2 linked regions of the Geothrix sp. 21YS21S-2 genome follow. The protein of the gene in region 2 interacts with the protein of the main gene of each other region in a pairwise test. Links are inferred from orthologs where the notes say so. Each region holds a gene or a part of one and is shown on either strand. Other genes may lie near its edges.

Region 1 (14,901 bases), 940 kb from region 2 along the record:
GGTCCCTGGCGTAGATGGCCATGGACTCCACCAGGGGCAGCACGTCCAGGGTGCCGTAGGTCCTGCGGAGCAGTTCCACATCCTGGACCGCGGCCTGGATGGCCCCGGGATCGCCGGAGCGGAAGGCCGGCTTGAGCCGCTCGGCGCAGTGGCTCATGGCCACGGCCGGCATCAGGTCCTGATGGGCGCGGGACGAAGGATCGGGCGGAGCCGCGCCCAGACTGCCGGCAAGCACGAGGAGGAGCGCCCCAAGCAGCAGACTAAACCTCATTTTTGAAGCGTTTATCACTGCGTTGACGAATCTGGCGGTCACGGATTCCAACTCAGGGATGGACGACCGTGTAACCGTTGCAATCATGGTCACTCCGTGGGTTGAAGGCAGCGTATCACAGTTCACCTCCAGGCCACTTCTCAAACCCTTGCATAAATGGGACCATGGGGTTATTCGGAGGCAATATGCGAAACCTCATTACGGCCATCATGATCCCTGCGGTCTGCCTGACGCTGGCGGCCGAAAGCACCGGTCGGATCGGCGGCAAGATCACCAACAAGGAAGGCAAGCCCGTGGCCGGGGCCGTCATCACGCTCAGCCGTTCCGACATCAACTGGACCAAGGAACTCAAGGCCGACGAAAAGGGCAGCTACCTGCAGGTGGGCCTCGAGCCCAAGGACTTCACCTTCTCCGTTTCCGCCCCCGGGTACCAGACCCAGAAGCAGACCCTCAAGGTCAAGCTCGCCGACATCACCACCGTCAACGTCGTCCTGCTCACCCCCCAGCAGGCCTCGGAGGAGGCCCTCAAGGCCAACCTCGCGAACCTGCCCGCCGGCGAAGGCAAGTCCATGTCCGCATCCGCCTCCTTCAACGCGGCCGTCGAGCTCTACAACGCCCAGAAGTTCGCCGAGGCCGTGCCCCTGGTCACGTCCGCCCTGGCCGACTTCAAGGAGGCCATGACGGCCCTGAAGGACGAGGAAGCCCGAGCCGGGATCGAGAAGAACCTCCCCACCGTCGAGCGCGTGCTGGGCATCTCCCTCTACGAGGCCGGCAAGGCCGACCCCGCCCAGAAGGACCAGATGCTCAAGGCCGAGCCCTACCTCGCCAACGCCTACAAGCGCAACCCCAAGGATCAGCGCGTGCTCGTGGCCCTCCTCGAGATCGCCAAGGTCAAGAACGACGCCGAGGGCATCAAGACCTACCAGGCCGCCATCGACGCCGTCATGGGCCCCCGGCCCGAGCTGGCCTACAACGACGGCGTCGCCGCCTTCAACGCCGGCAAGTTCAAGGAAGCCAAGACCTTCGTCACCAAGGCCATCTCCCTGGACCCCAAGTTCGCCGACAGCTACTGGCTGCTGGGCGTGGTCGAGTTCAGCCTCGAGAACGTCAAGGGCGCCAAGGAGGCCTTCAAGAAGTACATGGAGATCGCCCCCACCGGGAAGAAGGCCGGCGAGGTCAAGGAATTCCTCAAGGAACTCAAGTAGTACCGGCGCCGGCCCCGGCCTCCCCCCCGGGGGGAGCCGGGGCCGTCCCCTATCTGAGCGGGACCTTCAGGGTGAGGGACGTGCCGTCGCCCAGGTTGACCAGGTCCACTTCGCCTTCGTAGGCGGCCAGGAGCTGCCTGCACACGGCCAGGCCCTCGCCGGGGCTCCTCACGCCCATCACGACCTGCTGGTGCAGGCCCGAGAAGGGCTCGAAGGCCGTGTCCAGCTCCATGGGGGGGATGGCCCCGCCCTCGTCGGTGACCTGGAGGAGGAAGGCGTCCTCCGTGCGGGTGGAACGGATGGCCAGCGAGGGCGACGGCGTCGGCCCGCCCAGGGCGTGGTGCACCACGTTGAGCAGGGTGGTGGCGAAGTCCCCGTAGACGCCGTAGATCAGGGGCACCCGGGCCTTCAGCTCCTGGGTGACCGCCACCTCGGCGGGAATGACGCCCTCGGCCTGGAGCAGTTCCAGTTCCTGCTGGATGAGGTCGTGGAGGTCCAGCCACTCCGGCTTACTGGGAGCCTCCCGGCCCACCCGCCGCAGCAGGGCCTTCAGGAGGCCGTCGATCTTCGAGACGGCCTCGCGGATCTCGGCCAGGGCCCGGGGGTGCGCCTCGGGCAGGCCGTTGCCGTCCGGGGCGGGCATGTGGTCCAGCACCTGGCTCTGCTGGTGCAGGCTCTGCACGGGGGCTTCCAGGCGCTGGGCGATCTTGGTGAACAGGTCGCCCAGGAGGGCCTGCCGGTCCCGGCGGTTCAGGTCGGCCCGCGCGTTCTGGAGGTCCTGGTAGGCGCCCTCGATGCGCTCGTAGCTCGAGGCAAGCGCGCGGGTGCTGTTGTTGAGGTCCTCGATGAGCTCGGCGTTCTCCAGGCTGACCAGGGCGATGCTGGCGTGGAGGGTGGCCATCTCCAGCTCCTGGGCCAGGAAGGGCCGCTCCGCGGGGCGGCTGAGGATCCAGAAGCCGGCGATCTCCTCACCCTCCTGGTGGGTGCGGAGCACCACCACGGCCACGTTGCCCATGGGCGGCCAGAGGCCCAGGTCCAGCCCCTCCTCCCAGAGGCGGCTGCTCCGGAGGGCCTCGCCGTGGAGGACCCCGGAGGCACCCATGGACCAGGCCCGGGCCACGAAGCTGTGGCCCAGGGGCAGGACCGGCATGCCGTCGAAGGTGGCCCCGTTCCAGCGCACGCCGTCGTAGTAGCTGCCGCTGCCGTGCAGGCGGTAGGCGGTGAGGCCCGTGGCCCCCACCTCCACCCGCACCTCGGAGAGGATGCGCAGGAGCAGCGTCCTGGGATCGTGCTCGGTGAGGATCTCCCGGCTCAGGGCCAGGAGGCGCGCCAGGCTGCCGCTGCGCTGCTCCAGGGCGGCCTGGGCCTCCATGAGCTTGCGGTTGGCCTCCTGCGCCTCCTTGAGCTGGATCTCCAGGTGCTCGAGCATCTGGACGTTGAACTGGCGCAGGGCCGGGGCTTCCAGGGCCTTTTCCAGCTCCTCCCGGCGGCCCAGGAGGAAGGCCCCCACCTGGTCCACGAAGGTGAAGGGGTCCAGGGGCTTGGGAATGAAGCCGTCGCAGCCCGCCACCAGCGCCGTCTCGCGCTCGGCCTTCTGGGTCTTGGCGGTCAGGGCCACCAGGGGCGTGGCCTTGAGTTCGGGGTCGTGCTTGAACTTGGTGGCCACCTCGAAGCCCGACAGGCCCGGAAGGTTGATGTCCAGGAGCACGAGGGCGGGCTTGAGCTGGAGGGCCATCTCGTAGCCCTTGAGGCCCTCCTCGGCCCAGTGCATGTCGTAGCCGGCCTGGGAAAGCAGGCGCTGCACGAGCCTCCAGTTCACGAAATTGTCCTCGATGCAGAGGATCTTCGGCGCAGTCATGATTCGGCCTCCGGCAGGAGCGGGAGGTCCACCGTGAAGGTGCTCCCCCTGCCCTTCTCGCTTTCAACGGTGATCTTCCCGTCCATGGCCATCACCAGGCGCTGGGAGAGGGCCAGGCCCAGCCCGGTGCCGCCGAAGCGGCGCGTGATGCTGCCGTCGACCTGCTGGAAGGGCCTGAAGAGCCTCTGCATCTCGTTCCCGCTCATGCCGATGCCGGTGTCCCTGATGGCGATGCGCAGGCGATCCCCGGCGCGCTCCATGCGCACGGAGACGCTGCCCTGCTCGGTGAACTTGATGGCGTTGCCCACCAGGTTGGTGAGCACCTGCCTGAAGCGCACGGTGTCCCCCAGGATCCGGCACGGCCCGCCCAGGACCTCGACGGTGAAGCGGATGGGGCGGTTCGCGATGAGGCCCGTGGCCAGGGCGGCCACCTCCTCCAGGGCGGGCCCGGGGTCCATGGGGACCAGGTCCAGCTCGAACCGGCCCGCCTCGATCTTGGAGAGGTCCAGGATGGAGTCGATCATGCCCAGGAGGTTCCGGCCGTTCTGGTGGATGATGGACAGGTCCATCTTCACGTCGGAGGGGACCCGCCCCTCCCGCTCCTGCATGAGCAGGCCCGAAAATCCGATGACGGCGTTAAGCGGCGTGCGCAGTTCGTGGCTCATGTTGGCGAGGAACTCGCTCTTGATGCGGTCCAGCTCCTGCAGCCTCTGGAGGCTCATCAGCAGGCTGTCGTTGACCTCCGTGAGCTCCTGCGTCTTCTCCTGGACCTTCTCCTCCAGGGTGCCGGCCCAGGCCTTGAGCTCGGCCCGGGACTGCTCCAGGCCCCGGGTGCGCTCCTGCACGAGCTTTTCCAGGTTGGCCCGGATCTCCTCCAGCTCCCAGATGGTCTCAAGCAGCTGCCCGGTGCGCTCGTGGACCCGGGACTCCAGGAGCTTGTTCTGGAGCTCGATCTCGTCCCGGGAAATCCTCAGCTTGTTGGTCATCACCTCGAAGCTCCGGCCAAGCACCCCGAGCTCGTCGTGCGAGGTCGCGCCCACCGCCATGCCCTGGAGGTTGCCGCTGGCCACCTGCTGCACGGCCTCGGTCAGCGTCACCAGGGGCCGGATGTAGAGCCTGGCCAGGTAGATGCCCAGGAGCAGGGCGACGGCCACGGCGGTGCCGCCCACCCAGAGGGCCTGCCGGATGTTCACGCGCACCACCTGCCGGATCTCGTCGGTGGTGAAGCCCAGCACCAGGGTCCCCACGTGGTCCCCGGACGCGTTGCGGAAGAAGATGGGCGCCGTGGCCACCAGGATCTCGTCCGAGGGGCGCAGGAACGTGCTGGTCCTGCCGTCGGTGCGCCCATAGGCGCCCACCCAGCCGGGAGCGGCGGGGGACTCGTCCACCGCCTTCCCGTTCTCGTCGAAGACCACCGAGAAGCTGAAGGAGGGGATGTTCTTGACGCCCTCCAGGATCCGGGCGACCTCCCGGCGGTCCCGGTCCTCCATGGCCGACGCCAGGGCGTAACTGGCGGTCTCGGCCACCTGGTGCATGCTGGCTTCCGCCTGGGCCTGGAACTGGCGCTTTACGGTCAGGGGGAAGAACACCAGGTTGAACAGCCCGAAGGCCAGCACCAGGATGCTGATGACGGCGCTCAGCTTGGTCTTGATGGAAAACCGTGGCATCCGAGAAGTTTAACCAGACCTCAGACTGCCGAGCGGAAGATATGGAACTCCGCGGCCCCGTACCGTCGGGTCTCCACCTCCTCCAGGCCCGCCACCGGCGGGAGCGCCGTGCCCGCGGCGGCCTCGAAGACCAGGATGCCGCCCTGCCCCAGCCACCCCGCCACCCGGGGTCCCAGGCCGGCCCAGGCCTCCAGGGAGGCCTCGTAGGGCGGATCGGCGAAGGCCACCGCAAGATCCCGGAAGGCGTCCGGGGCCAGGCGCCTGACATCCTGGGCCAGGACCCGCACCTCGGCCCCCCGTGCGTTGGTGCGCAGGCAGGCGAGGGCCTCGGGGGCCTTCTCCACCAGGGTCACGGGGGCGTAGCCCCGGGAGAGGGCCTCCAGGCCCACCGCGCCGGTGCCGGCGTAGAGGTCCAGGAAGGGGCCCGCGGGCCACTTCTGGAGGATGGAGAAGAGGGCCTCCCGGGCCCGGTCGGCAGTCGGACGAACCGCCAGGGACCCCTCCGGGGCCGCGAGGCGGCGGCCCTTGAGGGTGCCGGCGATGATCCTCACACGGCCCAGCGCATGAGTGAACCGCCCCAGGTGAACCCGGCGCCGAAGGCGGCGAACACGATCAGGTCGCCCTTCTTGACCTTTCCGGCTTCCAGGGACTGGTGCAGCGCGGTGGGCAGGGTGGCCGAGGTCGTGTTGGCGTACTCGGCGATGTTGTTGGCCATGCGCTCGTAGGGGAGCTCCAGGCGCTTGGCGGCGGCGTCCATGATGCGCAGGTTGGCCTGGTGGGGCACGAACAGGGCCAGGTCCGCGGGGCTGATCTGGTTGCGGTCCAGCATGAGGCGGCTCACCTCGGCCATCTCGCGCACGGCGTTCTTGTAGACCTCCTTGCCGTTCTGGTAGATGAAGTGCTCGCGGTTGGCCACGGTCTCGGCGGTGGCCGGGCGCAGGGACCCGCCGGCCTTCATGCAGAGGAAGGGGGCGCCGAAGCCGGCGATCTTGTGCTCGTAGTCCAGGAGGCCGTAGCCCTCCTCGACCTGCTCCAGGATGACCGCCCCGGCGCCGTCCCCGAAGAGCACGGCGGTGTTGCGGTCCGTGGGGTCCATGATCGAGGTCATCACGTCGCAGCCCACCACGGCGACCTTCTTCACCGTGCCGCCCGCGATGAGGCTGGCGCCGGTGGTCATGCCGAACAGGAAGCTCGAGCAGGCCGCGTTCATGTCGAACCCGAAGCAGTTGGAGGCCCCGATCTTGTCCTGGATTAGGGCGGCGGTGCACGGGAAGAACATGTCGGGCGTCACCGTGCAGCAGATGATCGCGTCCAGCTCGTCGGCACGCATGCCGCGGCGCTCCAGGGCCATGCGCAGCGCGCCCACGCCGAGGTCGGACGAGCCGGTGCCGGGCTCCACCCAGCGGCGGTGCCGGATGCCCGTGCGGGACATGATCCACTCGTTGCTGGTGTCGACCATCTGGGAGAGCTCATCGTTGGTGACGATGCGATCCGGGTAGTGCTGACCCGTCGCCGTGATGCCTACGGGGATGGCGAACCTTCGTGTCAATGGAACCTCCGGTGTTGAATCCTGAAAGCCAAACCCTTGATTGTGCGTGATCGGCCTTCATATTTCCACGCAGGAGTTCATGGGTTCCGGCCCCTGCCCCCGGGAGGCCCATGGGGCCTCGGCCTTGCTATGATCAAACCGTCAATGAAAGGCTCTCCCATGCGCACCCTCGCCGTACTCCCGTCCAGATTCCAGGCCTCCCGGTTCCCCGGCAAGCCCCTGGCCCCCATTTCCGGGCGGCCCATGATCCAGTGGGTGTGGGAGGCGGCCCGGGACGCCCCGGGCGTGGACGAGGTGGTGGTGGCCACCGACGACGCGCGCATCGCCGCGGCCGTGGAAGGCTTCGGGGGCCGGGTGGTCATGACGGACCCCGGCCTGCCCTCGGGCACGGACCGGGTGGCCGCGGCCTATGCCGCGCTGGGGGAATCCTTCGACGTGGTGCTCAACATCCAGGGAGATGAACCGGCAATGCATCCCGACACCATCGCTGGAGTCGTGAGCCTCCTGGAGCACAACCCGCGCCTGCCCATGGCCACGGCCGCCTGCCCCTTCACCAATGCGGAGGAGCTCTTCAACCCCAACAACGTCAAGGTCGTGCTGGACGATTCCTGCCGCGCGCTGTACTTCAGCCGCAGCCCCATCCCCTACCTCCGCAACAGCACCCTGTTCCTGGCGGACTTCCGCCCCTGGCTGAGCCCCCAGCACCTGGAGGTGTACCTTCGCCACCTGGGCATCTACGGCTACCGGCCCGAGGCCCTGCGCGCCTTCACCGCCCTGCCCCCCCACCCCCTGGAGAAGCTCGAGATGCTCGAGCAGCTGCGGGCCCTGGCCGCAGGCATGGCCATCGGAGTGGCCCGCACGCCGCACCTGAGCCTGGGCGTGGACGTGCCCGCGGACATCCCCGCCGTGGAAGGCCTCCTGCTCATGCGATCCCGGTGACGGACACCGCCGGCAAACGCACGGGCGGCATCCTCCTGGTCGTCCTGGCGGGGTGCAGTTTCGCATCCATCGGCATCTTCAATCGCCTGGCCGCGGCCCGGGGCGTCGGCGTCCCCACCGCCCTGGCGCTGCGCTTCGCCCTGGCGGCCCTGCTCCTGTGGGCCCTGGTGCCCAGGCGCAACAGCGTCCGTCTTCCGCGGGCCCGGCTCGGGGGCCTGGCGCTCATGGGGGCCCTGTTCGTGCTGGAGGCGGGGCTGTTCTTCGTGTCCAGCCGCCGGATCCCCGTGGCGCTGACCGCGCTGCTCCTCTACCTCTACCCGGCGCACGTGATGATCCTGAGCTGGGCCTTCCGGGGGGAGCGCCCGGGCCGGGGCGGCCTCCTGGCCCTGGCGCTCGCCCTCGCCGGGATCACCCTGGCCATCGGCTTTCCCGCCCAGCGCCTGGATCTCCTGGGCGTCGTCCTGGGCCTGGCCAGCTCCCTGGGCTACGCGGCGTACATGTTCCTGGGCGCCCGCATGCAGCGGGGGGTGCCCGCCCTGGTGGCCACGCTCTGGATCAGCACCTTCGCCGCCCTGATCTTCCTGGCGCTGGCGCCCTTCCTGGGCGGGATCCATCCGTGGATGCCCCCGGGCGCCTGGGCCAGCGTGGCCGGCCTGGCGATCCTGGGCACGGTCCTGCCCACGGTGCTGGTCATGGAGGGCCTGTCGCGCATCACCGCGACCCAGGCCTCCATCGCCTGCACCGTCGAACCCGTGGCCACGGCCCTGATGGGCGCGCTGCTCCTGGGCGAGCGCCTCCAGGCGCTCCAGCTCGCCGGCGGCGCGCTGGTCATCGCCGCCGTGCTGGTGCTTTCCCTTGGGGACAGGAGCTGAAGGCCGCGGCAGGCGCGCAGTCCCAGGCGTCCCCCGAGCCGTCCCGGCCCCGGCCCTTCACCAGAGGCGGATCCGGCGGATCAGGAATGGTCCAGCCGGGCGCCACCTGGGGTTCGGGGGCCCGTTCCACGCGGAAATCGACGAGGCTGCGGGGGGAACCGGGAGGGCAGGGGGACAGGAGAAGGAGGGCGGGGAGGCAGAGGGTCAGGATCATGGCAGAAACGATAAATAAATTATTTAATGTGGCAAGACTGGCAAAATGAATCAAGGTGCATAGAGTTAATTCGTTGTGTCAGGTTCCACCAATTATCAATTAAGATCTACCGACCAACCCCTCCCCGCGCCACGTGCTGAAAGAATCCCGGCATGCCTCCGCCCAACCCTCCCCTGACCCGGGAACCCTTCCCCCCCTCCCTTCTCGGAGCGGGCCTCGACCTTGCCCCGGACGCCGTGCTGGTCGCGGCCCCCGACGGCCGGATCCGCTACGCCAACGCCTCGGCCTGCGCGATGCTGGGGTACGGCGCGGAGGAGATCCTCGCCCTGGACCTTCGGGCCCTGACGGCGGACACGACCCTGGACCTCGACAAGACGACGGCCGTGGAAACGGTGCTTTCGGGCCGGGACGGCGCCCGGATCCACGTGGAGATGACGCGGGCCCGGGTCTCCCACCAGGGGGCCGAGGTCCTGTTCCTCTACATCCGCGACATCACGTCCCGCAAGGCCGCCGAGGCCGCCCTGCGCAAGAGCGAGGCCCGCTTCGCCCTGGCCTTCAACGCCAGCCCCGACGCGATCAACATCACGCGCCTCGACGACGGCACCTACATCGAAGTGAGCACGGGCTTCGAGCGCCTCACGGGGTGGAAGCGGGACGAAGTGCTGGGCCGGACCGCGGTGGAGCTCGACATCTGGGGCGACCCCGCCGATCGCCAGAAGATGGTGGCCCTGCTCAAGGAGAAGGGCGAGTTCGACGCCAGCCTGTTCACCTTCCGCCGCAAGAACGGAACCTTCATCAAGGGGCTCATGTCGGGCCGGCTGGTCTCCCTGGACGGCCTCCCCTGCCTCCTGACCATCACCCGGGACGTGACCCTCCAGGAGGACGCCCAGAAGGCCCTGGGCAACCTCACGGACCTCATCGCGGCCATCACCGCCAACGTTCCCGCCTTCATCACCCTCCTGGACCGGGACGGGCGCATCCGGTACCTCAACAAGCTCGCCCCCGGCTTCAGCATGGCCGACGTCATCGGCATGGATTTCCTGGACGGCATGGCCGGGGACGCCAAGACCCTGGGCGCCCGGGCCCTGGCGCGCATCCTGGAAGGATCCGGGCACGAGGTCTTCGAGGGCCAGGGTTGGGGGCCGAACCAGGAGCTCCGCTGGTACCGCAGCATCATGGGGCCGATGACCGAGAAGGGCCAGGTGGTCGGCGCCGTCCTCATCGCCATGGACGAGACCGGGCGCCGGCTCCAGGAGGAGCGCCTGCGCGAAAGCGAGGATCGCTTCCAGGCCCTGCAGAGCCACACCCCCGACGCGCTCTTCTGGTTCAAGGCCGGCGATGCGGGCGAACTGCTCCTGGAGGGCATGAACCCGGCCGCGGAAGCCCTCCTGGGGCGGCAGTCCCAGGAGGTCGCGGGCCTGCCCCTGGAGGCCTTCTGCCCACCCCGGATCGCGGAATTCTTCATCTCCCACAACCGGGAGTGCATCGCCGCCCGCAGGCCGGTGACCTTCGAGGAGGAGGTCCCGGGCTCCGCCGGCGCCCGCTTCCTCTCCACGACCCTCGTGCCCATCGGGGACGACACGGGCCGCATCCACCGCATCGTGGGCAGCTCCAGGGACATCACCCAGGAGCGCCACATGGAGGAGGCCCTGCGGCAGTCCCAGAAGCTGGAGAGCCTGGGCGTCCTGGCGGGAGGCATCGCCCACGACTTCAACAACCTCCTCACCGCCATCATGGGCAACCTCAACCTGGCCCAGCTCAAGCTGCCGGAGGTCTCCCCCGCCCTCGGGCACCTGGAGGCCGTGGAGAACACCGTCCTCAAGGCCTCGGAGCTGACCCGGCAGATGCTGGCGTATTCGGGCAAGGGGCGGTTCTCGGTCAAACCCCAGGACCTGGATTCCGTGGTGAACGAGATGGTCCACCTCCTCAAGGTGACGGTCACCAAGAGGGCCTCCCTCAACATCCACCTGGCCGGGAACCTCCCCGCCATCGAAGGGGACGCGGCCCAGATCCAGCAGGTGATCATGAACCTGGTGACCAACGCCTCGGACGCCCTGGGCGACCGGGAGGGCGTCATCCGCGTGGGCACCCGGTCCGAGGACCTGGACCAGGCGCGGATCCGCGCGGACTTCCCCGCCCAGGCCCTGGAACCCGGCCCCTTCGTGGTGCTGGAGGTGGAGGACACCGGCTGCGGAATGAGCCCCGGCGTGCTGGCGCGGATCTTCGACCCCTTCTTCACCACCAAGGTCAAGGGCCGGGGCCTGGGCCTCTCGGCCATGCTGGGGATCCTGAGGGGCCACAAGGCCGGCATCCGCATCCGGAGCCGCGAGGGTGCCGGGTCCCTGTTCCAGATCTTTTTCCCCGCCTCCCCCAGGACAGCCGCGCCCCGGCCCGCCGCCCCCGCCGAGCACGTGGGCGAGTTCTCCGGGAAGCTCCTGCTGGTGGACGACGAGGTCATCATCCTGGATTCCATCGGCCTTGCCCTGGAAACCCTTGGCTTCGAGGTGATCCAGGCCCGGGACGGCGTCGAGGCCCTGGAGCGCTTCGAAGCGGAGAAGCCCGGCCTGGTGCTCATGGACCTGACCATGCCCCGCATGGACGGCGCCACCGCCTTCGCGAGGATGCAGGCCTCGAGGCCGGAGGTGCCGGTGATCCTGAGTTCGGGCTACGACCGGCAGGCGCTGGAGGGGGTCAAGCCCGCGGCGTTCGTTCAGAAGCCGTACCGGCTGAAGGAGCTGAAGAAACTCCTGGCGGAGGTGCTGGGGCACTAGCACTACTGTGTCATAACATTGGCGCCTTGGTTTTTCCCACATGTCGGACAGTAGGCGAGAGAACCCACGAGAATCCGCTCCAGCCTTCGACGTAGCGTCGTTATGGAATAGGGCGAATGCCGCTCAGGGCGGAAGGGCGCGGTGTCCTCTGGGAAGGGGGGCGGGCTGGGGTGGTGCGTGAATGAAGCCAAAGATGGATTGGATCGTAGGGGGGGAAAGGCGGCTTCGTTCCGCCACAATGAAGGCATACGTGGCGGCGCATAGACTCAAGTGATGGTGGAATCCCCGCCATCCACGGCCCTCATAGTGGTCCAGGCCGAGTTCGTCTTTCATCTCCTGGTAGTCCCGCTCGATCCGCCAGCGCAGTTTCGTGACCCGGACCAATTGCCGGAGTGGCGTGGCCTCTGGCAGGGTCGAAAACCAATACTTGGTGGGCTCCTGCTCGGATTCGGGCCACTCAATCAACAACCACTCCTCCGGGTGCATTTCCGCTCGAGTGTTGTCTCGATGAGCGGGACGAACGCGCAGCGCCGCGAACCGGGATTCCATGATGCCCCGGGTTCCCTCTCCCCACGGCACCTTCGCCCAGGCGGCCTTGGGCAGGGCCTCCGCCAGGGCTTTGACCGTCTCGGGCTGATGCTCATCATCCCTCCTCAGTCTCTTGGCCGGATGTCCCTTTCCGCCGGGTTTTCTGGGGGGCAGCGGCCCATTGCCGTTCGCCCAGACGGTCGTGGTTTTGCTGACCCCCACTGCGTAGACGAGGTGCCGTTCCGTCAACCCTTCCCTGAAACCGAAAATGTCGCCGTAGCCCGCATCAGCCAGCACGGGCAGGTCAGGTTCCTTGTCCGTGCGCTGACCATCAATGAGGGCGAGCGCAATTTGCCATTTGGGCTGAAAGACAACCGCCTCGGGAACACCGGCCTCGGCACGGCGTTCCATGTCCTTGGCCCAGGCCTCCGGAAGATACAACCGGAACGCCACGGGCACACTGCTCCAGCGGGAGGCCATGGACAAGCTCACGGCGCATTGGCAATTGGAGGTCTTTCCGAATGGCCCGCAATACTGATGGGCCACGCCAACCGAGTGCGTCCCCTTTTTGGGGAAACCTGTGTCATCGACAATCCAGGCTTCAATCGGCCCCTGGATCTCCATGGCTTCGCGAGCATAGTCCCGGGCCACCCGGAGAACCGCGTCATCACTCCAACCCGCTTGAGCCACCAGGTGGTGCAAGGATTGGTGCCGGGCCTGGACGTGCACCGGGTCCAACCGCGCTGCCATCGGCTCAACGCTTTTTCGATCCCCGGGCAGGATCAAACCCTGGCAATAGAGCGCCATTGGCTCACGGCGATCGGCATGGCCGGCCGCCTTCGCCAGTAATCCGGCGTAGGCATCGAAACGCGCACGGCTTTCGGCAGTCTCAACCATAGGTAGCCCTAGCCTATAGGATAGGCAGGGCGGGGAGGCTGTCAATACTTATGACACAGTAGTGCTAGAGCCGCGCAAGGATGGCCTTGGCCAGGTCCGTGAGCGAGGGGTCCCTTGCGCCCATGACGAGCACCAGGTCGCCAGGCCGGGCCGTGGCGGCGAGGGTCTCCACCAGCCACTCCCTCGAAGGCGCGTGGAAGGCCCGGGCACCCTGCGCGCTGATCTCGGCCACCACTTCCGCGGAGGAGATGTCCCGGTTCACGGTGCCGCCGGCGTAGAAGACGTCCAGCATCCAGAGGCAGTCTCCGGGCCGGAGGCCGGCGGCGAAGGCCTGGACGAACTCCCGGCGAAGGAAGCGAAGGGGGCCGAAGCCGTGGGGCTGGAACACGGCCAGCACCCGCCCGGCGCGGTTCCGGGCGGTGCGCAGGGAGGCGCCGATCTTGGCGGGGTTGTGCCCGAAGTCGTCCACCACCTCCACGCCCCGGGCCGAGCCCAGGCTCTGGAAGCGCCGGGCGACGCCCAGGAAGCCCGCCAGGGGCTCCGCCATCGCCTCCAGCGGCACGCCCAGGGAGAGGCACCCGGCGATGGCGGCCATGGCGTTCTCGACGTTGTGGACCCCGGGCACGGGCAGGCGGAACCGCAGGCCCCGCACCGTGAAGGCGCAGCCGTCGGGGCCCTCCTCCACGTCCTCGCACCGCAGCTCCGCCAGGGGGCCCGCGCCGAAGACCAGGGCCCCGGGGGCGAACTCCGCCAGGTTCGGGGCGTCCCCCACGCAGAAGGCCTCGCGGGTCCGGTCGCGGAAGGTGCGGAACATCTCCGCCACCTCCTCCATGGCCTTGTGGTCCTTCTGGAGGTTCAGCACGACGCCCACGGCGGGGCTGTAGCGCACCAGGGAACCGTCACTCTCGTCGGCCTCGATCACCAGGAGGTCCGACCCCCCGGCCCAGGCGTTGCCCCAGAGGCCCTCGGCCTGCAGGGCGCGCAGGTCGCCGCCGGTGATGACCGAGGGATCCCGGCCCGCCCCGCGCAGGATCTCGAAGGCCATGGCCACGGACGTGGACTTGCCGCTGGTGCCGGTGAAGGCCAGGGTCCGGCCTTCCCCGACGTAGTGGGCCAGCAGCTCGGACCGGTGCAGGAGGGGGATCCCCAGGCGGCGCGCCTCCCGGATGTCGGGCACGTCGTCCTCCACGGCGGTGGAGTAGACCACGGCCGCGGCGCCCGGGACCCCGGAGCCGTCCTGGGGGACCACGCGCACCCCGGCCTTCTCCAGCAGGGCCCGGCCTCCGGGATTGCGCCCCTGGTCGAAGCCGCGGTCGCTGCCGCTCACGGCCCCTTCGCGCACGGCGAACTGGGCGAGGGCGCTCATGCCGCTGCCGCCGGCCCCGGTGAAGTGGAGCCGGCCCATGGGCCCCTGCGCGATCATCACGCGGTCCCCCTCCCGCACCCGGTCGAAGAGGTCCAGGACGTCCCGGCAGGCCATGCGCACGCAGCCGTGGGAGGCCGGCGTCCCCAGGAGGCCGGGCTGGTTGGTGCCGTGGATGTAGATGTACCGGTCCAGGGAATCCACGCCGGGCCCGGCGTTCACCCCCGGCTCCAGGCCGTCCAGGGTGAGGATGCGGCCGAGGATGAGGTCCTCCTCGCGGGGTTCGCCCTCCCAGAGCTCGCCCGTGGGGACGCGCCCCTTGAAGACGGTCCCCGCCGGGGCCCCCGCCCCGATGCGGGCGTGGATGCGGTGCCAGCCCGGAGGGGTGCGGAAGGAGCCCTCCTCGCCGCCGATCCCCGCCGAGGCGGTGGAGACGGGGTACTCGGCGAGCACCCGCCCGTCCTCCAGGAGCGCGAGGCGCTGGCGGCCGGCGTCGACCACGAGGATCCGCCCGGGGTGCGGGCCGGGGCCCGCCAGGGAGAGGTACCGGATCGCGGCGAGGGGGTCCATGCTAGCCCCGGGCCCAGTCCCGGATGAGGGCCTCGAAGTGCTCGCCCCGCTCCTCGAAGTTCCGGAACTGGTCGAAGCTCGCGCAGGCGGGGCTCAGGAGCACCTGGTCGCCCTCCCGGGCCAGGCCCAGGGCCGCGGCCACGGCGTCGTCGAAGGGCTGGACGGCGATGTGGGGGAGGTCCCCCAGGTCCCGCTCC
Region 2 (15,106 bases):
ATGGCGTCCCCGGGCTTGAGGGCGGCCATGGGGATGTCCTGGGCGTCGGTGCCCATGACCATGGGGCGGATCTGGAGGAAGTCGAAGGCGTGGGGCTCCCCGGGGTTCTTCGAGAGGGTGACGGCGAACTCCATCTCGACGGGGCAGGAGTTCGCGGCGGCGCCGGCCTTCAGCAGCAGGGTGAGCACCTCGCCCAGGGGGAACACCCCGCCCTTGAACACGCCGGCCATGGTCACCAGCGGCACCCCGGGACGGGAGCAGCCGTCGTAGATGGCGTCGTTGTCCGGGGAGTAGACGCCGCCCACGGGGTAGAGCGTGCCGTGCTCCCTGGCCGCGGCCAGGTCGAGGGTCGCCAGGTTGAGCATGCCGCCGTGCCCGGTGCCGTGGCTGTCCAGGTCCAGGGCGAGGAACTCCCGCTGGGCGTTCTGCAGGTAGTCCCGGGGCGAGAACCACTGGAGGGGCTTGGCGGGCTGGGCGGGGCAGAACCGCGCGCAGCGGCCGCCGTCCACCACGGTCTTGCCCAGGCCCAGGGCCACCGAGCCCACGCCCTCCTCGGGCTTCATGCCGGGCATGGGGTAGAAGTTCAGGGAGCGGCCCACCCCGGCGAAGTCGGGATACATGTAGCGGCCGTGGCGCCTTCCCGCCATCTGCTGGATCACCACCGCCATCTTCTCCTCCTCCACGCGGTTGGGCGTGGACTGGAGATAGGCCTTGGCCTCGGAATGGAACGTCGAGGCGTAGACCCGCTTCACCGCGTCGCCCAGGCGGGCCAGGCGCAGTTCCGGATCCTCCTCGTTGTTGGGGATCATGTACGTCTCGTAGATCCCCGCGAAGGGCTGGTAGGAGGCGTCCTCCAGGAGGCTCGAGGAGCGCACCGCCAGGGGGTAGCGGATCCAGTCCAGGAAGGTCCACAGGGCGTCCACCGCGTCCCGCGGCAGATCCGCGGCCAGGAAGGCCCGGGTGATGGCCTCGTTGTCCTGCTCCTGCTGCGCGAAGGCCCGCAGGCCGGGCGTCTGCATGAACTGGTCGAAGACGCTGGTGGCCAGCACCAGGGTGGGGGGCACGGCGATGCGGATGCCCGGGAAGCGGTTCTCAAGGTGGTAGGAGGTGATCAGCGAATTGACGAAGGCCAGGCCCCGGCCCTTGCCGCCCAGGGAGCCCGTGCCCAGCCGAACGAAGCGGCTGCTCCCCTCGAAGCCCGTGGGTGAGAACTCCGCCACGACGCCCGCGCCTGCCCGGGCCCGGTGGGCGTGGAGGGCGTCCAGGATCCGCGAGCGCAGGTCCTCGCCCTGCGGGTTCTGGGCGATGATCCGGGCCAGCGTCCCGCTCAGCTCGAACTCCGTGCGCACCAGGAGCCACTTGCTGAAGTCGCCGCGGTGGGCGTGGAACTCGAGGCTCTCGATGGGCACCGCCTGCACCGACCACTCCAGGCTGCGGAGGTCGTCGGCCTTGGAGACGATGGCGCCGTCGGTGTTGCGGAAGATGAACTCGCCGAAGCCCAGGTAGTCCTGCATGAAGGTCCGCAGCTCCTGGCGGAGGTCCGGGGAGCGCTTGTCCACGAAGGTCACGGTGGACTCGGGCCCGGGGTCCCAGAATTCGGAAGTGGACTGCACCAGGATGGGGAGGTCCGGGCTGCGCTCGGCCACGATCTTGGCGAAGGCCGGTCCCGCCGCGAAGTCCATGCGCCCGCCCCGGGGGAAGGCGATGTCCAGGATGACCCCCACCAGGTCCTCCCGGTACTTTCCGTAGAAATCCATGGCCTGCTCGAAGGTGTGGGCCAGGAGGATCTTGGGCCGGGCGCGGCGCCGGATGATGCGCTGGGAGCGGTTCACCCCCTCGGCCATGAGGGTCAGGGTCTGCTTCATGACCTCCGTGTAGAGCTCGGGCAGGTTCGCGGAATAGAAGGGGACGTTGTCCTCCACCACCAGGATGCACTTGACGCCGGCGAGCCGGGCGTCATGCCAGGCGTTCAGGCGGTCCTCCACCGACTTGATCATGGCCAGGAACAGCCGCACGTCCCCCAGCCATACGAAGACGTCGTAGATGCCCTTCAGGTCCGTGAGGGGCTGGAGCTGCGCCAGTTCCCGCAGGCTGCTGGCCAGGAGGATCACCGGCAGGCCCGGCGCCCGTTCCTGCACCCGCTCCCCGAACTCCCGGACGTTCATCTCCCCCACCCGCGGCATGGAGATCACCAGGTCGAAGTCCATGCGCGAGATGAGGTCGAGCGCCTCCAGCGCCGTGGACACCCGCTGGATATGCGGGGAATACTGCAGGTTGAGTTCCATGAACTCGTTGAGCAGCATTTCCGAGAGGCGGCCGTCCTCGATGAAGGTGTAGCTGTCGTAGAGGCTGGTCACCAGGAGCAGGTTGTTGACCCGCCTCGGGATCAGGGAGTCGTACAGGGTCTCGGTCTGCTCCGGGATGCCGAGGAGGTCGTCCAGGATCCGGTCTCGCATGGTCTTTTCCGGGAAGGTGTCCGCATCATAGCATTGAAATTCGGGCAGAATAGGCCCATCGAGCCAGCATTCCGGAGGTTCCCGGCATGATCGAGTCCACCCACGACGGCAACCCGCTCCTGGCCTGGGGCGGCGCTTCGCATTTCCGGTTCCGGGACCTGCTCCACCGCCTGTTCTCCATGGCCAACCAGGGCTTCCTGCGGCTGGAATTCCTGCAGATGGCCAGCGGCTCCATCCTGGAGTTCCTGGCCTGCGACATCCTGGAGGTGCGCCTGGAGGACGGCGGCAAGGTCTACCGCTGCAGGGCGGAGGTGGGGGAGGGGGGCTTCCGCTTCCTCTGCGACCTCGTCCCGTCGGACCCGGACCCGTCCCTGCTGGCCGACCAGATCATGGCCTCGGTGCTGAAGGGCCAGTTCCTGGCCGCCTCCCCCTTCTCCACCCGGGGGGGGAGCTTCTGGACCAGCGACTCCACCCGTCCGGTGCTCCTCCGGGAAAGCGGCCGCCTGGACGCCCAGGCCCATTCCGTGGTCATCGGCGGGGAATACCGGTCCCTGGCCTTCGTGCCCGTCCCCGTGGACGAGCGCATCCGGGGCGTGCTGTACCTCGGAAGCCGGAAGGCCGACTACTTCACGCGCAACGATGTGCAGTACTTCGAGGGCGTCGGCGAGACCCTCGGCGTGGCCGTGGCCTTCCAGGCGGCCCAGTGGGCCCTGCGGGAACGGGTCAAGGAACTGGACTGCCTGTACGGCATCGCCCAGGTGTCCCAGTTGGATGGCCGCACGCTGGAGGAACAGCTGCAGGACATCGTGGAGCTGCTGCCGCCCGCGTGGCAGTACCCCGAGCTCACCTCCGCCCGCATCCTCTTCAACGGCCGGATGTTCGACACGCCCGGCTTCCAGGAGACCCCGTGGCTCCAGGAGGCGGACATCCTGGTGGCCGGCAAGCTCCGCGGCGCCGTGCAGGTGTACTACGTGCGGGACATGCCCGCCTTCGACGAGGGGCCCTTCCTGCAGGAGGAGCGCAACCTCATCGAGGAGGTGGCCCACCAGGTGGGGCTTCTGGTGAACCGCGGGGAGGACGCCCTGGCCAAGGCCAAGCTCTTCCACATGCTGGAACAGCGCCGGGAGTAGTCAGGCCTCCCGGTCCAGCAGGAAGCGCCGGCCGGCCTCCGCGACGATGCTTCCCACGCAGGCTTCGAGGCCCTCGCCCGAGGGGTCCAGCACCAGGTCGAAGTGCCTGGGATCCCGCCAGTCCGCGCCGGATATGGCCTTGATGAACCCGGCCCGGCCCCGGTCGGAGTCCTCGATGGTGGCCAGGGCGGCCCGGCGGTTGGGGGCCTTGTGGCGCCGGATCAGCGATTCGACCCGGAAGTCCAGATCCGCGTGGATGCTCACGTGGAGCACGTCCGGCTGGTCCTTCAGGGCGATGAACCCGCCTCTCCCGACGATCACCGAGGGGGCGTGCTCCACCATCCGGTGCATCACGGCCTTCTGCACGTCGAACAGATCCCGGCTGTAGATGGGCACCTCATGCAACAGGGTGAAGGGCGCCTCCGGGGAGCCCAGCGCGAAGATGGTCATGAGCCAATCCTTGAATCCGCTGGGGTGGTCCTCCTGGTGGGCCAGGCTGGCGACGGAGTGGCCCATGGCCCCCGCGGCCAGACGCAGGATCCGCCGGTCGCAGAAGTGCCAGCCGAGCCTGCGCGCCGTCAGGAAGCCCGCCTCGGTGCCGCCGCTGCCGATGCTGCGGGAGATGGTGATGGCGGGGTGGCTCGTCATGGACGCCTCCACCCCCAGTTTTCGCTTCCGGGAACCGGATGTAAAATGGCATTTCACATCCCGGTCAAATTCCCTGGGCTGGTCTCAGCCCGGGATCTCCTTCACATGCCGCGCGAGCCACTGGGCGAAGGTCTGCAGCTCCGGATTGACGGAACGGGAGAACGCGAGGTCCCGCCTCGCGCAGAACGCGTCGGCGAAATCCCGGTTGTACTGGAACATGTTGCCCAGATCCTCCGCCCCGGGGAACCCGAAGGTGCGGTAGACCTCCGGCGGGACGTAGGCGTAGGCGATCTGCCGGTCCAGGGCGCTGGAGAGGGCGGATGCCATGGCGGCCCCCGTCAGGTGCTCACCGGCGATGCCCACGGTCCGGCCCACGAGTCCCGCGCCCCGCTTGAAGATGCCGTACGCGCAGCGCCCGATGTCCTCGGCGGCGATGCCGGGCAGCTTGCGGTCCGCCATGGGCAGGACGAAGGACCACTTCCCGTCCTCGCCCTTCTTCGGGCCCATGCCGAAGTGGATGAGGTTGTCCCAGTAGAAGGACGTGAGCAGGAAGGTGGTGGGCACCCCCTCCTCCGCGAAGAACGCGTCGGCGCTGCCCTTGGCGTCGAAGTGGGGGACCTTGTACGTCCCCATCAGCGTGGGCATGCGGTCGTCGGTGAGGGGCACCGAGAGCCGGGTGTCCTCCAGGGTGGACCAGATGACGTGGCCCACGCCCGCGGCCCTGGCGGCCCGGGCGAGGTTCTTCGCCTGGGCCAGCTCCTTCTCGGGGGAGAAGTGCTCCCAGAAGTTGGTGACGCAGTAGGCGCAGTCGGCCCCTTCGAAGGCCTTCACGAGGCTCGCGGGGTCGTCGAGGTCCGCTGCCGCCACCTCGGCGCCTGCCCTGGCCAGCTCCGCGGCCCTGCCTTCCCCGGGCTTGCGGGTGACGGCCCGCACCGCGAAGCCTCCGCCCGGATCCGCGAGCACGGCCCGCACGAGGCCGCCGCCCTGGGCGCCGGTGGCGCCGATCACCGCGATGAGCCGCTTGGCCATGGGACCTCCCTAGGACAGCACGAGGTGGGTTTCGAAGGCCGTCTCCAGGGGCGGCGTCTTGAAGCCGCCGGGGATCCCCTGCCGCATCCTCGGCATCAGGATCTCGTCCCGGAACTCCTCCCAGCTCGCCTTCGAGTCGTGGACGGCGATGACCGTCCAGCCCCCGGGGGAAGGCCCGGCGGCGTGGTAGACCTGCCCCTTGGGAAGGACGGTCCTGCCGGGATGCACGGCGCCGACGGACGCCTCGTACTGCTCCTTGGTGCCGCCCGGGAAGTGGTGAACGATGGCATAGGGCATGGCTTGCCTCCTCAGGCCTTCGCCGACAGGCGATCCAGGATCTCCACCATCGACGGCGACACGTCCGTATGGTGGTGGACGATCCTCCAGGTCCCTTCGTCCTTGCGGTAGATGTTCGTGACCCGGCTGTCGACGGTGGACTGGAGGCCCCCGAGCTTGACGGCTCCGCGTTCGACGCCCAGTTCATAGGCCAGGTCCCCCACGACCCGGACGAGCTGCTCCTCAAGCCGGATCTGTCCTTCCGAGGCGAGGTGGGCCACCTGCGCGAACGAGGCCTGGACCGGTCCCCAACCCGCCTCCCGGCCGCCCACCGGGTGCATGGTGGTCGCCTCGGCGCCATGGTGCCAGACCTCCGCCAGCGGATCCGCATCGCCGTTGGCCATGCGGTTCAAGGCGGAATAGAAGCGCGCCGAAGCTTCACGGACTTCGTCTTCCGGGGTCTGCATGGGTTCCTCCTTGGGGTGGACCTGCGTCCGGCGTCCTCTGGGAGGCGCCTGGCGGGGGCAGGGTGCGGAACAAACCACGGCAAGGATAAACGAAAATGGGAATGAGTCAATGTCTCAACATTGAAATTGCGGTCCGGGGAATCCCGCCGTTCCGGGCCGGATCGTCAGCTCTTCGGCTGGAAGGGCTTCGGCCGCCGCGATCCGCCCTGGCGCTGCAGCATCCAGCCCGGGTATTCCGGCGGGAGGGCGCTGACCGCATCGAGGCGCGCGAGCTCTCCGGCGGAGAGCTCCGCGTCCGTCGCCGCGAGGTTGTCGTCCAGCTGGGCCTGGGTGCGGGCGCCGATGATCACGCTCATCACGTGGGGCTGGGCGAGGAGCCACGCCAGGGCGACGCGGGCCACCGAGATGCCGCGGGCCTCCCCGATTTCGCGCATGGCGGCCACGCAGGCCCAGGCCCGGTCCCTGTCCACGGGCGGGAAGTCGAAGGTGGTCCGCCGGGAGCCTTCCGGGGTGGTGGCGCCGGGGCCGTACTTGCCCGAGAGCAGCCCCCCGGCGAGGGGGGACCAGACCATCAGGCCCAGCTTCTCCTCCGTGAGCATGGGCACCAGCTCCCGTTCGATGTCGCGCCCGGCGATGGAGTAGTAGGCCTGCAGGGTCTCGAAGCGGGCCCAGTTCCTGGCCTCGCTCTGGCCCAGGGCCTTGGCGATCCTCCAGGCCGTCCAGTTGGACACGCCCACGTGGCGCACCAGGCCCTGGCGCACCAGGTCGTCCAGGGCCCGCAGGGTCTCGTCGACCGGCGTGACGGAGTCGTTGCCGTGGATCTGGTACAGGTCGATGTGGTCGGTCTGGAGGCGCTCCAGGCTCCCGTGCACCGAGTCCATGATGTGGCCCCGGGAGGCGCCGCGGTCGTTGGGGCCGGGGCCCATCTCCCCGAAGACCTTGGTGGCGAGGACGACGTCCTTGCGGGCCACCCCCAGGTTGCTCAGGGCCTGGCCCACGAGCCGCTCGGACTGGCCGTAGGAGTAGACGTCGGCGGTGTCGATGAAGTTCACGCCCGCGGCCAGCGCCCGGCCCACGATGCCGTCCACTTCGGGCTGGCCGAGGTCGCCGATGGTCTTCCAGAAGCCGGCCTCGGGGTTGCCCCCGAAGGTCATGGCGCCCAGGCAGATCTCGGACACGAAAAGGCCGGTGCGGCCCAACGGGTTGTATTTCATGGTGGCCTCCTTTCCTGGGACTAGAGGGCCCGCTCCAGGACCCGGCGCGACACGTCCAGGGTGACGTCCCGGCGCTCGCCCAGGGCCGTCATGCCGTGGGCCTCCAGGGCCGCGAGCAGGCCCGGGATGGCGTCGGCGCCGACGCCGTAATCCTGAAGGCGGGTCTTCACGCCCAGGCTCTCGAAAAAGGCCCGGGTGGCTTCGATGGCTTCCGGGGCCGTCCTAAGGCCCCACACGCGCTCCGCGTACTGCTCGAGCTTGGCCCGCTTGGCCCCGATGCGCTCCTCCAGCATCGACGGCAGCACCACGGCCAGGCTCTGGGCATGGTCCAGGCCGAACTTCGCCGTGAGCTCGTGGCCGATCATGTGGGTGGCCCAGTCCTGGGGCACGCCCGCCCCGATGAGGCCGTTGAGGGCCAGGGTGGCGGCCCACACGAAGGCCGCGCGCGCCTCGTAGTTCTCCGGCTCGGCGAGGGTCGTGGGCCCGACGCGGATCAGCGTGCGCAGGATCCCCTCCGAGAACTCGTCCTGCATCGGGGCGTCCGCGGGGTAGGTGAGGTACTGCTCCACCGTGTGCACGAAGGCGTCCACCACGCCGTTGCCGATCTGGCGCGGGGGCAGGGTGTAGGTCTTCTCGGGGTCCAGCACCGAGAAGCGGGGGAAGAGCAGGGGGCTGCCGAAGGGCAGCTTGGTCCCCAGCGAGCGGCGCGTGATGACGGCGCCGCTGTTCATCTCCGAACCCGTGGCGGGCATGGTGACCACGGTGCCGAAGGGCAGGGCGGATTTCACGGGCGCCTTCCGGACGACGAGGTCCCAGGGGTCCTCCCCCGTGAAGGGCACCGCGGCGGCGATGAACTTGGTGCCGTCCATGACCGAGCCGCCCCCGACGGCGAGGATGAATTCGGTGCCGGTCTCCCGGGCCAGCTTCACGGCGCCCATCAGGGTCTCGTAGCTGGGGTTGGGCTCGATGCCGCCGAACTCGGTCACGGCGGCGTGCCGGAGGGCCTCGCGCACCTCGCCGAGGGTGCCGCTGGCCAGGGCGCTGCCTCCGCCGTAGGTGACGAGCACGCGCTGGCCGGCCGGGATCTCCTTGGCCAGGTCCTGGATTCGCCCCTTGCCGAAGAGGATCTTGGTCGGGTTGCAGAAGGTGAAGTTTTGCATGGGATTCCTTGAAGGGTTTTCAGGTGCCGAGCGCGGCGCGGGTGGTGGCCAGGGCCGACTCGAAGGGGGTGGGGTCGCGGCGGACCTTGGCCAGGAGGCTCGCGCCCAGCCAGAGCTGGTAGAGGGAGAGGGCGACGGCGTCCGGGTCCTGCCCGCGCAGGGAACCGTCCCGGACGCCCTCGGCCACGCAGGCCGAAAGCTGGGCCAGCACGCCGTCCGTGCCCCGCAGGAGGACGGCGCGCATCGCTTCGGAGAGGTCCGACACCTCGGCGCTGAGCTTGACCACCAGGCACTGGAGCGCCTCGGGATCCTGGATCTGCGCGTCCCGCCACCGGAGCCAGTAGCGCATCAGGCGGTCCCGGGCGGGCAGGTCCCTGGCGTCCAGCAGGGCCTCCGTTCGCATGAGGTAGTCCGTGAAGTACGCCTCCAGGAGGGCCTCCCCGAACTGTTCCTTGGACTCGAAATAATGGTAGAAGCTGCCCTTGGGCACCTGCGCCGCCTCAAGGAGCTCGGTGAGGCCCATGGCGGAGAAGCCCTTGCGGGAGATGATCCCGTAGCCCGTGGCGAGGATGTGCTTGCGGACGTCGGTTTGGGGCTGCCTCATGGCTTTCAGCCTACTTGAAGTAGACCGGTCGTCTAGAGAAATGTTCCGGAACCCCTGAAGCCTCAGCCCAGCCCGGTGTGGGCCAGGATGAAGTCCGCGATGGCCGCGGGGTCGTTCAGGTCCAGCTGGGGCAGGGCGAGGCCCGGAAGGGGGCTGTCCGTGGCCACCGCCACGATGTCCGGGTCGCCGGGGGCGAGCAGGGGCTTGCCCTCGGATTTCCGGTGGATCTCGAGCTTGGGGTGGGGGTGGGTCTTGAAGCCCTCGATGAGCAGCAGGTCCACGGGGGTCATGCGCTGGATCAGGGACTCGATGGAGGGCTCGGGCTCCTCCCGGGACTCGTGCATGAGCACCCAGCGGCTCGACGTCACCACCAGCACCTCCGAGGCCCCGGCCTCCCGGTGCTGGAAGGAGTCCTTGCCGGGGCGGTCCACGTCGAAGCGGTGATGGGCGTGCTTCATGGTGGAGACCTTCAGCCCCCGATCCCGCAGGAGAGGGAGGACCTGCACCAGCAGGCTGGTCTTGCCGCTGCCGCTCCAGCCGACGATGCCCATGACCTTCATACCGGCGACCTCCGTCAAAGATCCTAGCCGGGTTTCCGGATGCAGGTCCTGAAAGCCCCTGCCTCCCCTTCGCACCAGACGTCCATGCGCAGTTCCCGGAAGACCTCCAGGAGGGGCGCGGGTTCGAAGGTGCTGCGCAGTTCCACGATGCTCCCGGGGGCGCAGGCCTCCAGGGCTTCCCGCACCGGCTGGAGGGGATGGACGCCCTTGGCGAGCATCGCGGTGACGTCCACGGTGAGGATCACGCGGGCGGGATCGTACCAGGTGGGGGCGCTCACAGGGCCTCCTCGTACTGCAGGAGCCGGCGCTCCCCGCTCAGGGCGCGAAGCCGGCTCAGCTCCTGGGTGACCTCCAGGGTCCCCAGGTATTCCCCTCCCTCGTTGCGCACGGCGAAGTAGCGGATGTGGACGAACTTCCCGCCCATCTCGATCCAGAACTCGGCCACGTTCTGGCGCCCCTCCCGGAAGTCGGCGAGGATCTTCTCCACGATGGCCATGCTCTTGGGCGGGTGGCAGTTCTGCACGGCGCGGCCGATGATGGCGCGGCTCCGGGCGAAGACCCGTTCGGGCCCTTCGCTGAAGAAGCCCACGTTGTCCTGGGCGTCCACGAAGGTGAGATCCACGGGCAGGGCATTGAAGATCCCCAGCAGCTGCTCGAAGGAGAGGGTCCCGCTGGGGAACTGCACGGCCTTGGCCGCGGGCAGGAGCAGCGGGTCCTGGGGCAGGCTGGCCTGCGGGGGCCGCCAGCCCTCGGCCGGGGCCACCAGGCACCAGCCGTATTCCCGGCTCTGCTCGAACACCTCGCCCCACTCGCCCTCGGTGAACAGGTGCAGGGCCATGGGGAAGAGGATCTTCTCCTCCTTGTAGATCATGGATTCCAGGGCGTCCAGGGCGGGCGTCACGCCTGATGCGGCCAGGATCTTCAGCTCGGCGCCGCACAGCGTCTCCTCCCGCAGGCCCGCCAGGGCGCCCTTGAGCAGATCCCGCACCTCGTCGTCCTTGCCCCACATCACCTTGGAGGGGCCGGTGTTGCCGTGGCGCTCCAGGATGGTGAACACCAGGTGCTCCTTGCGCCCGTAGTGCTTCTCCACGTCCATGAGGGGGGCCAGGGCCTCCAGGAGGGCCAGGCGCTCCGCCGTGGGCGTCCCCGAATCGGGCAGGGCGGCGCAGGCCGCGGCGCGCTTCCGGGCGAGGTCCGCGGCCTGCTCCAGGGCGCGGTTCTCCCGCTGGAAGGTGTCCACGGGGTGCCCCGGCAGGAGCACCGGCGGCGCGCTGGGTTTGGCCATGACGTCCTTGAGCACGTCGGCGTGCAGGTCGCACATGCTGCGCACCTGCTCCGCGGAGAGCCCTTCGGCCATCAGCTGCTGCTCCATGGCGGCGATTTCAGCGGCGTCCACCTCGGACACGAGCCCCTTGAGGCGCTCCCGCACCGCCTCGGGGGCCTCTCCCCGGTGCAGGTGGAGGATGACCTCCTTCAGGGTCTTGATCCGCAGTTCCTGGTTGTTGATAAGTTCGCTCATGTTTCACGTCCCGGATCCCACTATTCGGCCGGGAGGGGGGCGCCGCCTTGACGGAGGTCAATTTGTTATTTTTTAATGCCGGGCAACCCGATACCCGGGCATAAAATTCCGCCACATTGGGCCACCATCAATGGAGGAATTATGAGTCGTACGCTTTCAGGTTGTCTCATCACGGGTCTGCTGGCCGTGGGCATGCTCGCCACGGCGGTGCCCCCCAAGGCCCCCCCGGCCCTCAAGGACTTTTTCCGCAACCCGGAGAAGACGGCGTTCGCCGTTTCGCCGGACGGGAAGTACCTCAGCTGGGTGGCCCCCTACGAGAACCGCCAGAACGTCTTCGTGCGTCCCCTGGCCGGCGGCCCCGAAAAGCGCGTCACGTCCGAGACGGCCCGGGACATCTCCGGCTACTTCTGGAAGGGCGACCGCATCCTCTACGTCAAGGACTTCGGCGGGGACGAGAACTTCCACGTGGTCAGCGTGGACCTGGAGGGAAAGGACCTCAAGGACCTCACCCCGGGCGAGAAGCTGCGCGCGGAGATCGTGGACGACCTGGAGGACGACCCCGGGTTCCTGCTGCTCTCCCACAACCGCCGCGACCCGCGCGTCTTCGACGTGTTCCGCGTGGACGTGAAGACCGGCAAGGAGGAGCAGGTCGCCCAGAACCCCGGCAACATCACGGGCTGGATGACCGACCACGCCGGGCGCCTGCGGGTGGCCCTGACCACGGACGGGGTCAACAACAGCCTCCTGTACCGCGAGACGGAGAAGGATCCCTTCAAGGTGATCCTGACCACCAACTTCAAGGAATCCGTCTCGCCCCTGCTGTTCACCTTCGACAACAAGGGACTGTACGTGGCCTCCAACCGGGGCCGGGACAAGTCGGCCATCTTCGAGTTCGACCTCGCCACCGCCAAGGAAGGGAAGCTGATCTTCGAGCACCCGCAGGTGGACGTGTCGGGGCTGGCCCACTCCAGGCTCCGCAAAGTCCTCGTCGCCGCTTCCTACACGACCTGGAAGCCGGAGCGCCACTTCCTGGACGGCGAGTCCAAGGCCATGTTCGAGAAGGTTTCCGCGAAGCTGCCGGGCTACGAGGTGGCCTTCACGGCCAGCGACAAGGCCGAGAAGCACTTCATCGTCGCCGCCTACAATGACCGCTCCCGGGGCGCCCGGTACCTCTACGACAAGGCCACCGGCAGCCTCACCCTCCTGGCCCAGGTCTCGCCCTGGCTCAAGGAGGCCGACATGGCGCCCATGAAGCCGGTCACCTACACCTCCCGGGACGGCCTCACCATCAACGGCTACCTCACCCTGCCCAACGGCAGGGAGGCCAAGGGCCTGCCCGTGGTGATCAACCCCCACGGGGGCCCCTGGCACCGGGACGTCTGGGGCTTCAACCCCGAGGTGCAGTTCCTGGCCAGCCGCGGCTATGCCGTGTTCCAGATGAACTTCCGGGGCTCCACGGGCTACGGCAGGAAGTTCTGGGAAGCCAGCTTCAAGCAGTGGGGCGGCACCATGCAGGACGACATCACCGACGGCGTGGCCTGGCTCGTGAAGCAGGGGATCGCCGATCCCAAGCGGGTCGCCATCTACGGCGGCAGCTACGGCGGCTACGCCACCCTCGCCGGCGTCACCCTCACGCCCGACCTCTACGCGGCGGCCGTCGACTACGTGGGCGTCTCCAACCTCTTCACCTTCATGAAGACCATCCCGCCCTACTGGAAGCCCTTCCTGGAAATGATGTACGAGATGGTGGGCAACCCTGAGACGGACAAGGCCCGCATGGAGGCCACGAGCCCGGCCTTCCTGGCGGACCGCATCAAGACCCCGCTCCTCGTCGCCCAGGGCGCCAAGGATCCCCGCGTGAACAAGGACGAGAGCGACCAGATGGTGGCCGCCCTCAAGAAGCGCGGAGTGGAGGTGGAGTACCTGGTCAAGGACAACGAAGGCCACGGCTTCCATAACGAGGAGAACCGCTTCGCGTTCTACGGCGCCATGGAGACGTTCCTGGGCAAGCACCTCAAGCCCTGATGGGCCGCTTGTCTGATCGTTAATCGGGATCAGCCATTGCCCATGGCCAAACCCATCCTCGGATGGGAGTATTGATTCATACCGAGGGGGCACGATGCGACCATTCCGTTGGTTTGGCCTGGTTTTGACTGTCTGTCTCCTCGTCCTTTCGGGCTGCAGCGGCGGCGGGGGGGGTTCGCCCACCCCGGCCGTCCAGGCCCCCTCGGGCCTGGCGTACTCCGCCAATCCGGCCACCTTCACGCTGGGGCAGGCCATCGCCAACGACGTCCCCTCCCACACGGGGGGGGCGCCAACCGCCTACAGCGTCACCCCGGCCCTCCCCGCCGGGCTCAGTCTGGGCGCCGCCTCCGGTGTCATCAGCGGAACCCCGGGGGCCATCACCGCGCGGGCCACCTACACCGTCACCGCTTCCAATTCGGCGGGCAGCGCCGCGGCGGCCGTGGCCATCACGGTGAACGACGCCGCGCCCTCGAACCTCGCCTACACCATGGCCACGGCCGTCTACCAGCGGGGCCTGCCCATCGCGGCCAACCTGGCCTCCAGCGCAGGGGGCGCGGTGGTCTCCTACGCCGTCAGTCCGGCCCTTCCCGCGGGTCTCGCCCTCGACGCGGCCACGGGCGCGATCACCGGGACGCCCCTCGCCACGGCCTCCCCGGCCTCCTATACGGTCACGGCCACCAACACCGGCGGCTTCGCCCAGGCCATCCTCGTCCTCTCGGTGCTGGAGCAGGCGCCGACGGGCCTGGCCTACAGCGCCAACCCGGCGGTGTTCTTCCGGGGCGCCGCCATCGCCGCCGACCTTCCTTCCAGCGCAGGCGGCCCGGTGGCCTCCTACCTGGTGGCCCCGGCGCTTCCCGCGGGGCTGTCCCTGGACGCCGGCACCGGGGCGATCACCGGAACCCCCACCGTCCTCGCAGCCGCGGCCCCGTACGTGGTCACGGCCACCAACACCGGCGGCAGCGCCCAGGCCACCCTCATCCTGTCGGTGGTGGAACCGGCCCCCACGACCCTGGCCTACGGCCTCAACCCCGCGGTCTACACCCGGGGTGCGGCCATCGCCGCCAACACCCCCTCCCACGGCGGGGGCGTGGTCGTCTCGTACGCGGTCAGTCCGGCCCTCCCCGCCGGGCTCGCGCTCAATACCTCGACCGGCGTGATAACCGGGACCCCCACGGCCCTCGCCGCCCCGGACGCCTACGCCGTCACCGCCACCAACACCAGCGGGTCAACCCTGGCGACCCTCATCCTCTCGGTGGTGGACGTGACCCCCACGTCCCTCGCCTACAGCCTCAATCCGGCGGTCTACGCCCGGGGCACCGCCATCCCGGCCAACACGCCCTCCAATGCGGGCGGCGTCCCCAGCGCCTACGCGATCAGCCCGGCCCTGCCCGCGGGCCTGGCCTTCAGCACCGCCACCGGCGCGATCACCGGGACCCCCACGGCCCTCGCCGCTGCGGTCCCCTATGTCGTCACGGCCACCAACACCGCGGGCAGCGCCCAGGCCACCCTCACCCTGTCGGTGGTGGATCAGGCCCCGACGGGACTGGCCTACAGCGCCAATCCGGCGGTGTACACCCGGGGCGTGGCCATTCCGTCCAACGTGCCAACGCACGGCGGGGGCGGGCCGACCGCCTACGCCGTCGCCCCGGCCCTTCCCGCCGGGCTCGCGCTTGACACCGCCACCGGCGTCATAGCGGGGACGCCCACGGCCCAGACCGCCGCCGCCACCTACACCGTGACGGCCTCCAACGCCCTGGGCGGCACGCAGGCCACCCTCACCCTCACGGTGGTGGAACCGGCGCCCACGGCCCTGGCCTTCAGCCTCAACCCGGCCGTCTACATCCGCGGAACCGCCATCACCGCCAACACGCCCTCCCACGGGGGCGGGGTGGTGGCCTCGTACGTGGTCAGCCCCTCCCTGCCGGCGGGCCTGGCCCTTAATACCTCCACCGGCGTGATCACCGGGACGCCCACCGCCACGGCCGCCTCGGCCCCCTACCTCGTGACGGCCTCCAACA

Evidence for each region.
Region 1: the proteins of RAH40_RS10150 (region 2) and kdsB interact in binary tests that used the Escherichia coli proteins (3 or more experiments, as listed by UniProt). The link is inferred for Geothrix sp. 21YS21S-2 from one-to-one orthologs.

Annotation. Positions count from the first base shown.
Region 1 is NZ_CP132910.1:1,341,863-1,356,763, forward strand. Bases 5,846-8,599 are described here. They hold kdsB (3-deoxy-manno-octulosonate cytidylyltransferase), read left to right. Parts: upstream 5,846-6,709; coding sequence 6,710-7,489; downstream 7,490-8,599. Other genes in these bases: RAH40_RS06100 (beta-ketoacyl-ACP synthase III), read right to left, coding at 5,846-6,550; RAH40_RS06110 (DMT family transporter), read left to right, coding at 7,486-8,361. Also shown: RAH40_RS06075 (tetratricopeptide repeat protein), read right to left, coding at 1-271; RAH40_RS06080 (carboxypeptidase-like regulatory domain-containing protein), read left to right, coding at 457-1,476; RAH40_RS06085 (hybrid sensor histidine kinase/response regulator), read right to left, coding at 1,526-3,334; RAH40_RS06090 (ATP-binding protein), read right to left, coding at 3,331-5,001; RAH40_RS06095 (RsmD family RNA methyltransferase), read right to left, coding at 5,022-5,552; more of RAH40_RS06100, read right to left, coding at 5,549-5,845; RAH40_RS06115 (PAS domain-containing sensor histidine kinase), read left to right, coding at 8,728-11,346; RAH40_RS06120 (IS701 family transposase), read right to left, coding at 11,470-12,771; RAH40_RS06125 (L,D-transpeptidase family protein), read right to left, coding at 12,836-14,704; murD (UDP-N-acetylmuramoyl-L-alanine--D-glutamate ligase), read right to left, coding at 14,706-14,901. UniProt on the Escherichia coli protein: Activates KDO (a required 8-carbon sugar) for incorporation into bacterial lipopolysaccharide in Gram-negative bacteria.
Region 2 is NZ_CP132910.1:2,286,906-2,302,011, reverse strand. The notes cover bases 7,193-10,151. They hold RAH40_RS10150 (TetR/AcrR family transcriptional regulator), read right to left. Parts: upstream 8,985-10,151; coding sequence 8,400-8,984; downstream 7,193-8,399. Other genes in these bases: RAH40_RS10135 (DUF438 domain-containing protein), read right to left, coding at 9,819-10,151; RAH40_RS10140 (hypothetical protein), read right to left, coding at 9,568-9,822; mobB (molybdopterin-guanine dinucleotide biosynthesis protein B), read right to left, coding at 9,047-9,544; RAH40_RS10155 (iron-containing alcohol dehydrogenase), read right to left, coding at 7,241-8,380; RAH40_RS10160 (aldo/keto reductase), read right to left, coding at 7,193-7,220. Also shown: RAH40_RS10190 (PEP/pyruvate-binding domain-containing protein), read right to left, coding at 1-2,456; RAH40_RS10185 (GAF domain-containing protein), read left to right, coding at 2,543-3,586; RAH40_RS10180 (AAA family ATPase), read right to left, coding at 3,587-4,234; RAH40_RS10175 (NmrA/HSCARG family protein), read right to left, coding at 4,319-5,263; RAH40_RS10170 (hypothetical protein), read right to left, coding at 5,273-5,560; RAH40_RS10165 (nuclear transport factor 2 family protein), read right to left, coding at 5,572-6,006; more of RAH40_RS10160, read right to left, coding at 6,171-7,192; more of RAH40_RS10135, read right to left, coding at 10,152-11,063; RAH40_RS10130 (S9 family peptidase), read left to right, coding at 11,205-13,088; RAH40_RS10125 (putative Ig domain-containing protein), read left to right, coding at 13,213-15,106. UniProt on the Escherichia coli protein: Involved in response to both electrophiles and reactive chlorine species (RCS). Represses the transcription of the nemRA-gloA operon by binding to the NemR box.